Linked DNA regions of Streptomyces venezuelae. The protein of the gene in region 2 interacts with the protein of the main gene of each other region in a pairwise test. Links are inferred from orthologs where the notes say so. Each region holds a gene or a part of one and is shown on either strand. Other genes may lie near its edges.

What was found.
Region 1: the proteins of rpsL (region 2) and rimP interact in binary tests that used the Escherichia coli proteins (3 or more experiments, as listed by UniProt). The link is inferred for Streptomyces venezuelae from one-to-one orthologs.

What each region holds. Positions count from the first base shown.
Region 1 is NZ_CP029189.1:5,457,119-5,460,345, reverse strand. Bases 97-3,009 are described here. They hold rimP (ribosome maturation factor RimP), read right to left. Parts: upstream 1,853-3,009; coding sequence 1,340-1,852; downstream 97-1,339. Other genes in these bases: DEJ51_RS24505 (DUF4439 domain-containing protein), read left to right, coding at 2,562-3,009; DEJ51_RS24510 (hypothetical protein), read left to right, coding at 2,032-2,565; nusA (transcription termination factor NusA), read right to left, coding at 327-1,337; DEJ51_RS24525 (YlxR family protein), read right to left, coding at 97-181. Also shown: more of DEJ51_RS24525, read right to left, coding at 1-96; more of DEJ51_RS24505, read left to right, coding at 3,010-3,029; DEJ51_RS24500 (aminoglycoside phosphotransferase family protein), read left to right, coding at 3,046-3,227.
Region 2 is NZ_CP029189.1:4,443,932-4,446,948, reverse strand. The notes cover bases 282-2,984. They hold rpsL (30S ribosomal protein S12), read right to left. Parts: upstream 1,968-2,984; coding sequence 1,596-1,967; downstream 282-1,595. Other genes in these bases: DEJ51_RS19755 (YfhO family protein), read left to right, coding at 2,335-2,984; rpsG (30S ribosomal protein S7), read right to left, coding at 1,123-1,593; fusA (elongation factor G), read right to left, coding at 282-1,083. Outside these bases: more of fusA, read right to left, coding at 1-281; more of DEJ51_RS19755, read left to right, coding at 2,985-3,017. UniProt on the Escherichia coli protein: With S4 and S5 plays an important role in translational accuracy. Interacts with and stabilizes bases of the 16S rRNA that are involved in tRNA selection in the A site and with the mRNA backbone.

The DNA.
Region 1 (3,227 bases), 1.0 Mb from region 2 along the record:
GGTCGAGGCAGACCGCGGCGGGGTGCAGGTAGGCACCCCGTCCCGGCCGCGTACCGCGTGGATCGGGGACGCATGCGTCCCCGTCCGCCACGACGCGCAGCAGTTCGTTCTTGGCCGCTCGCTCCCGACACCCCACACAGGTGCGTTCGGGGCATGCGCGGGCTTGCGTCCGGCCAGACACGCCTAAGTCTACCTCCCCGCACCGACCTCTCTCCCGGCACGTCGCGGGGGAAGGATCGAACGGCTGTCGTGTTGTCTTGTATCCGCCGCCGGAACAGCGGCGGCGGACCCTGTCTACCGTCCGGGGAAGCCCGGACGGTAGCGGTTTATTCCCCGCCCCGGTCCCGGTCGGCTTCCGGGGACGCCTCGGTGTCGGGACGGATGTCGATGCGCCAGCCGGTGAGCCGCGCGGCGAGGCGGGCGTTCTGGCCCTCCTTGCCGATGGCCAGGGACAGCTGGTAGTCCGGCACGGTCACCCGGGCGGACCGGGAGTCCCAGTCGACGACCTCGACCTTGCTCACCCGGGCGGGTGACAGCGCGTTCGCGACCATCTCCGCCGGGTCGTCCGACCAGTCGACGATGTCGATCTTCTCGCCGTGCAGCTCGGCCATCACGTTGCGTACGCGGCTGCCCATCGGGCCGATGCAGGCGCCCTTGGGGTTCAGGCCCGAACGGGTGGACCGGACGGCGATCTTGGTGCGGTGACCGGCCTCACGGGCGATCGCCGAGATCTCGACGCTGCCGTCGGCGATCTCCGGGACCTCCAGCGAGAAGAGCTTCTTCACCAGGTTGGGGTGGGTGCGCGAGAGGGTCACGGACGGGCCGCGGACACCCTTCGCCACCCGCACGACATACGCCTTCAGGCGCAGACCGTGCGTGTACTCCTCGCCGGGGACCTGCTCCTGCACCGGCAGGATGGCCTCCAGCTTGCCGATGTCGACGAGGACGTTCTTGGGGTCCTTGCCCTGCTGGACGACGCCGGTGATGACGTCGCCCTCGCGGCCGGCGAACTCGCCGAAGGTCAGGTCGTCCTCGGCGTCGCGCAGACGCTGCAGGATCACCTGCTTGGCGGTCGTCGCGGCGATCCGGCCGAAGTCCGACGGGGTGTCGTCGAACTCCTTGGGCTCCTGGCCCTCTTCGAGATCCCTCGGGTCTTCCGTCGCCCACACGACCACGTGACCGTTGGTGCGGTCCAGCACGACGCGAGCGCGGCGGAAGCTCCCCTCGGTCCGGTGGTACGCGATGAGGAGGGCCGACTCGATCGCTTCGACGAGCAGGTCGAAGGAGATCTCCTTCTCCCGGACCAGACCCCGCAGGGCACTCATGTCGATGTCCACGGCTACGCCTCCTCTTCCTTCTTGTCCTTGCGGTTGAACTCGATCTCGACACGCGCCTTGGCGATGTCGGTGAATGCGATACGTCGGGCGGTCGCCTTTCGGCCCTTCACGCCCGGTACTTCGAGGTCCAGGCCCTCGTCGTCGACGTCGAGGATGCGGGCGACCAGTTCCCCGGCCCCCTTGGCGTCCTCGGCGGACAGCTGGAACTTCACGAGGCGGCCGACGGCCCGTACGTAGTGACGGTGCTCGGTCAGCGGGCGGTCGGCGCCCGGCGAGCTGACTTCGAGGACGTACTCGTCCTCACCCATCACATCGGTTTCGTCGAGCTTGTCGGAGACCTCGCGACTCAGCTCGGCACACGCGTCCAGTTCCACGCCCTCGTCGGAGTCCACGATGATCCGCAGCATCCGGCGCTTGCCCGCCCGCGACATCTCGATCTCTTCGAGGTCCAGGCCCTTGGCGGCGACGAGCGGCTCCAGCAGTCCGCGCAGCCTGTCGCTCTGGGTGGTGCTCATCCGGGTGACTCCTCGGCCGCGTGTGCTGTTGTGGTTTCCGTCGTGTGTCAGGTCAAAGGGTATCCGGTGTCGGGGGGTGTTGCCGTCCGCCCTGTGGACAGGGCCCCGGGTACCGTGATCACACCCTGCCCCGCCATCGGTCCCGCCATCAGGCCCGCCATCACCCGGAGGACGTCGCCGTGCCCTGGACTCTGCCTTCGAGACCCTCGCGCAGGAGCCTGCTCGCCGGTGCGGCCGGTGCCGCACTGCTGACCGGGTGCTCGGACGGCCGTGCGACCGACGCCGCCCTCACGATTCCACTCGAACGGCGGATGCGGGAGACGGCCGTCCGTGACAGTGCGCGGCTGCTGGAACGTTACGACGCCACGGCGGCCGCCCATCCGGCCCTGGCCGCGCGGCTCGCTCCGCTGCGTGCCGCCGTCGCCGCCCACACCGCGGCCCTGTCCCTCACCCCTTCGGCCCCGCCGTCCCCTTCCCCGTCCCGGTCCGGCGGTACGGGGGCCGCCGCGCCCGCGGCGAGCGGCGGGCCCGTGCCCCAGGCTCCCGCCGAGGCCCTGACCGCGCTCGCGGACGCCGAGCGGAGCCTGTCCGAGTCCCGGACGATCGACCTGGCCGGGGCACCCGGGGAGCTGGCCCGGCTGCTGGCCTCGGTGGCCGCCTGCGGCGCCGTCCACGCGTACCTGCTGACCTCGACCCCCGGAGCCACCTCGTGAAGCCCGAACCCTCCCCCGCCGGCCGGGTCCTGGAGGCCGCCCAGGCCGCGCTCGCCGCCGAGCACGCGGCCGCGTACGGCTACGGGGTGATCGGTGCCCGTTCCGCCGGCGAGCGCGCCAAGCAGGCCCGGGAGGCGTACGGCGGTCACCTCGCGCGGCGCGACGTGCTCGCCCGGACCGTACGGGAGCTCGGCGGCGCGCCCCGGGCCGCGGAGGCCGCGTACGCCCTGCCCTTCGAGGTGCGCACCGCGGCCGACGCCGAGCGGCTGGCCGCCGAGATCGAGGACCGGGTGGCCGGCGCGTACTCCGACCTGGTGCGCGCGGCGGAGGGTCCGCTGCGCCGCGAGGCGGCCGACGCGCTGAGCGCGGCGGCAGTGCGCGCGGCACGCTGGCGTGGTGTCGGCGTAGCCTTCCCTGGGCTCGCAGAACGCGCTGACGAGGCGCAACGGGCCCAGCACAGCTGAAAGGGACCACGCACGCATGGCTTTCGAACCGCCGCAGCGGCTTGTACGGGCGCTCGGCGAGATGCCGGAATCGGCGCAGGACGCGGACTGGCTGGGGCAGTTGCCCCGACTCACCGAGGCCGCGCTGGCCCGGCGCGGGGTGGAGGCCCGGCGGGTGCAGGCCCCGGGTGGCCGCAGCAGCCTGGTGGTCCTCGTCAC
Region 2 (3,017 bases):
GCCCTTGACGGAGTTCAGCACCGCAGTGCCGGCCTCCAGGCGGCCCGAGTAAACCCGGACGAAGGTGAGCTTGCCGAGGTGCGGGTCGCTCATGATCTTGAACGCGAGCGCGGCGAGGGGCTCCTCGTCGGACGGCTTGCGCTTCACGACGACCTCGGGGTCGCGGACGTCGTGGCCCTCGATGGCCTCGATGTCCAGCGGCGACGGCAGGTAGCGGACGACGGCGTCGAGCAGGGGCTGAACACCCTTGTTCTTGAACGCCGTGCCACAGAACACCGCGGTGATCGTGGGCTCGCCCTTGCCCTTGCCGGAGTTCAGGATGATCCGACGGACGGCGGCGTGCAGCTGCTCGACGGTGGGCTCGTTGCCCTCCAGGAACAGCTCCATGATCTCGTCGTCGTTCTCGGCGACGGTCTCGACCAGCTTGCCGCGCCACTCTTCAGCAGCCTCGGTGTGCGTGGCCGGGATGTCGACGATGTCGTACATCTCGCCCTTGGTCGCCTCGGCGGACCAGACGAACGCCTTCATCGTGACGAGGTCGACGACACCCTGGAAGTCGGCCTCGGCACCGATGGGGAGCTGCATGACGATCGGAACCGCACCGAGGCGGTCCTTGATCATCTCGACGCAGCGGTGGAACTCGGCGCCGGTGCGGTCGAGCTTGTTGACGAAGCAGATGCGCGGGACGCCGTAGCGGTCCGCCTGACGCCAAACGGTCTCGGACTGCGGCTCGACGCCGGCCACACCGTCGAAGACGGTGACGGCGCCGTCGAGGACGCGGAGCGAACGCTCCACCTCGACGGTGAAGTCGACGTGACCCGGGGTGTCGATGATGTTGATCGTGTGGTCAACGTCTTCGAGGGGCCAGTGGCAGGTCGTCGCGGCAGACGTGATGGTGATACCACGCTCCTGCTCCTGCTCCATCCAGTCCATCGTGGCAGCGCCGTCGTGGACCTCACCGATCTTGTACGACACACCGGTGTAGAACAGGATGCGCTCGGTGGTGGTCGTCTTGCCCGCGTCGATGTGGGCCATGATCCCGATGTTGCGGACCTTGGCCAGGTCAAGCGAAGTGGTAGCCATAAGGCTTCGGTCTTCTCTCGGTCTCGATGTGGGGTGGGACTACCAGCGGTAGTGCGCGAAGGCCTTGTTGGACTCGGCCATCTTGTGCGTGTCCTCGCGCTTCTTGACGGCAGCGCCAAGACCGTTGGAGGCGTCGAGCAGCTCGTTCATGAGGCGCTCGGTCATGGTCTTCTCACGACGGGCGCGGGAGTAACCCACGAGCCAGCGGAGGGCCAGGGTCGACTGGCGACCCGGCTTGACCTCGACGGGGACCTGGTAGGTCGCGCCACCGACACGGCGGGACTTGACCTCGAGGGACGGCTTGACGTTCTCCAGCGCGCGCTTCAGCGTGATGACCGGGTCGTTGCCGGTCTTCTCGCGGAGGCCTTCCATGGCGCCGTAGACGATGCGCTCGGCGGTGGAGCGCTTGCCGTTCAGGAGGATCTTGTTGATGAGCGACGTCACCAGAGGAGATGCGTAGACCGGGTCGATGATGACCGGGCGCTTCGGGGCGGGGCCCTTACGAGGCATTCTTACTTCTCCTTCTTGGCGCCGTAGCGGCTGCGGGCCTGCTTGCGGTTCTTGACAGCCTGGGTGTCAAGCGCACCGCGGATGATCTTGTAACGAACACCCGGCAGGTCCTTCACACGGCCACCACGCACGAGCACGATCGAGTGCTCCTGCAGGTTGTGTCCCTCACCCGGAATGTAAGCGGTGACCTCGATGCCGGAGGTCAGACGCACACGCGCGACCTTACGGAGCGCCGAGTTCGGCTTCTTCGGGGTGGTCGTGAACACACGCGTGCAGACGCCGCGACGCTGGGGCGAAGCCTCAAGCGCGGGGGTCTTTGTCTTCTCGACCTTGTCCTGCCGGCCCTTACGGACCAGCTGCTGGATCGTAGGCACTACTTCTCCGGTTTCTGTGTGCCGTGTAGTGAAACTAACCTGGAACTTTCCCCGACCCACGCGGTCGGGTGTGTCGAACACTGCACGCTTTCACCGAAGTGAGTCGGGCGCAGATTGCGGTGTGGTCGTCTCGGCCCTCCGCGGGGTCATGAGCACACGCGGAGGCCAGGGCACACCCCAGGCACAAGGTCAGAGCGTACCTACCTCACAGAGGTAGGTCAAAACAAATGCCCAGCACGAAAACCCGCCGCGCGCAAGCGGGCAGCGGGCCGATCGGCCCCCTGCCCCGCCCCGCGCCCTAAACTGAAGGCTTGACCGGGCGCGGCACGCCCTCAGTCGATCAGCAGGGAGCAGGACATTGGGGACCGTGGCACCCGAGCCGACCACAGTCGACGCCCGTCCCACCGCCCCGCACAGACCCGCCCCGCGCAGAGCCGCCATCCGCCGGATCACCCGCTTCCGCGGTCCCCTGCTGGCCTTCCTGATCACCTCGGGCGCCTTCTGCGCCGCCTGGGTGGCACGCGGCACCTACCCCTTCGGGAACACCGGCCGGGCCCTGAACGACCAGGCCAACCAGTACGTGCCCTTCCACCGCGCGCTGTGGGACCTGGCCCACGGACAGGCCGCCGGCGACGTCCTCTTCACCTGGCGCGGCGGCTTCGGACAGCAGTTCCTCGCCGACTACCACACCTACCTCGGCAACCCCTTCTCCTGGCTGGCCGTCCTCGTCCCCCGCGCCCACGTCGACCTCGCCGTCTTCGCGATCACCCCGATCACCATGGGCACCGCCGCCGCCGTGATGACGGTGTACCTCGGCAAGCTGCACCCCGGCCCGTGGTGGCAGCGGGGTGTGCTCGGTGCGGTGTACGGCCTGTGCGGCTGGGCGCTGAGCGACGCCTCGTACATCCCCATGTGGCTCTGGGGCCTGGTCGCGCTCCCACTGCTCGGCATCGCCGTCGAGTGGTGCCTGGAGGAACGCCGCTGGCCGGGCGTGGCCCTCCTGGTCGCGCTCGCCTGGTTCGGGAACTTCTACACCGCCATGATGGCCAC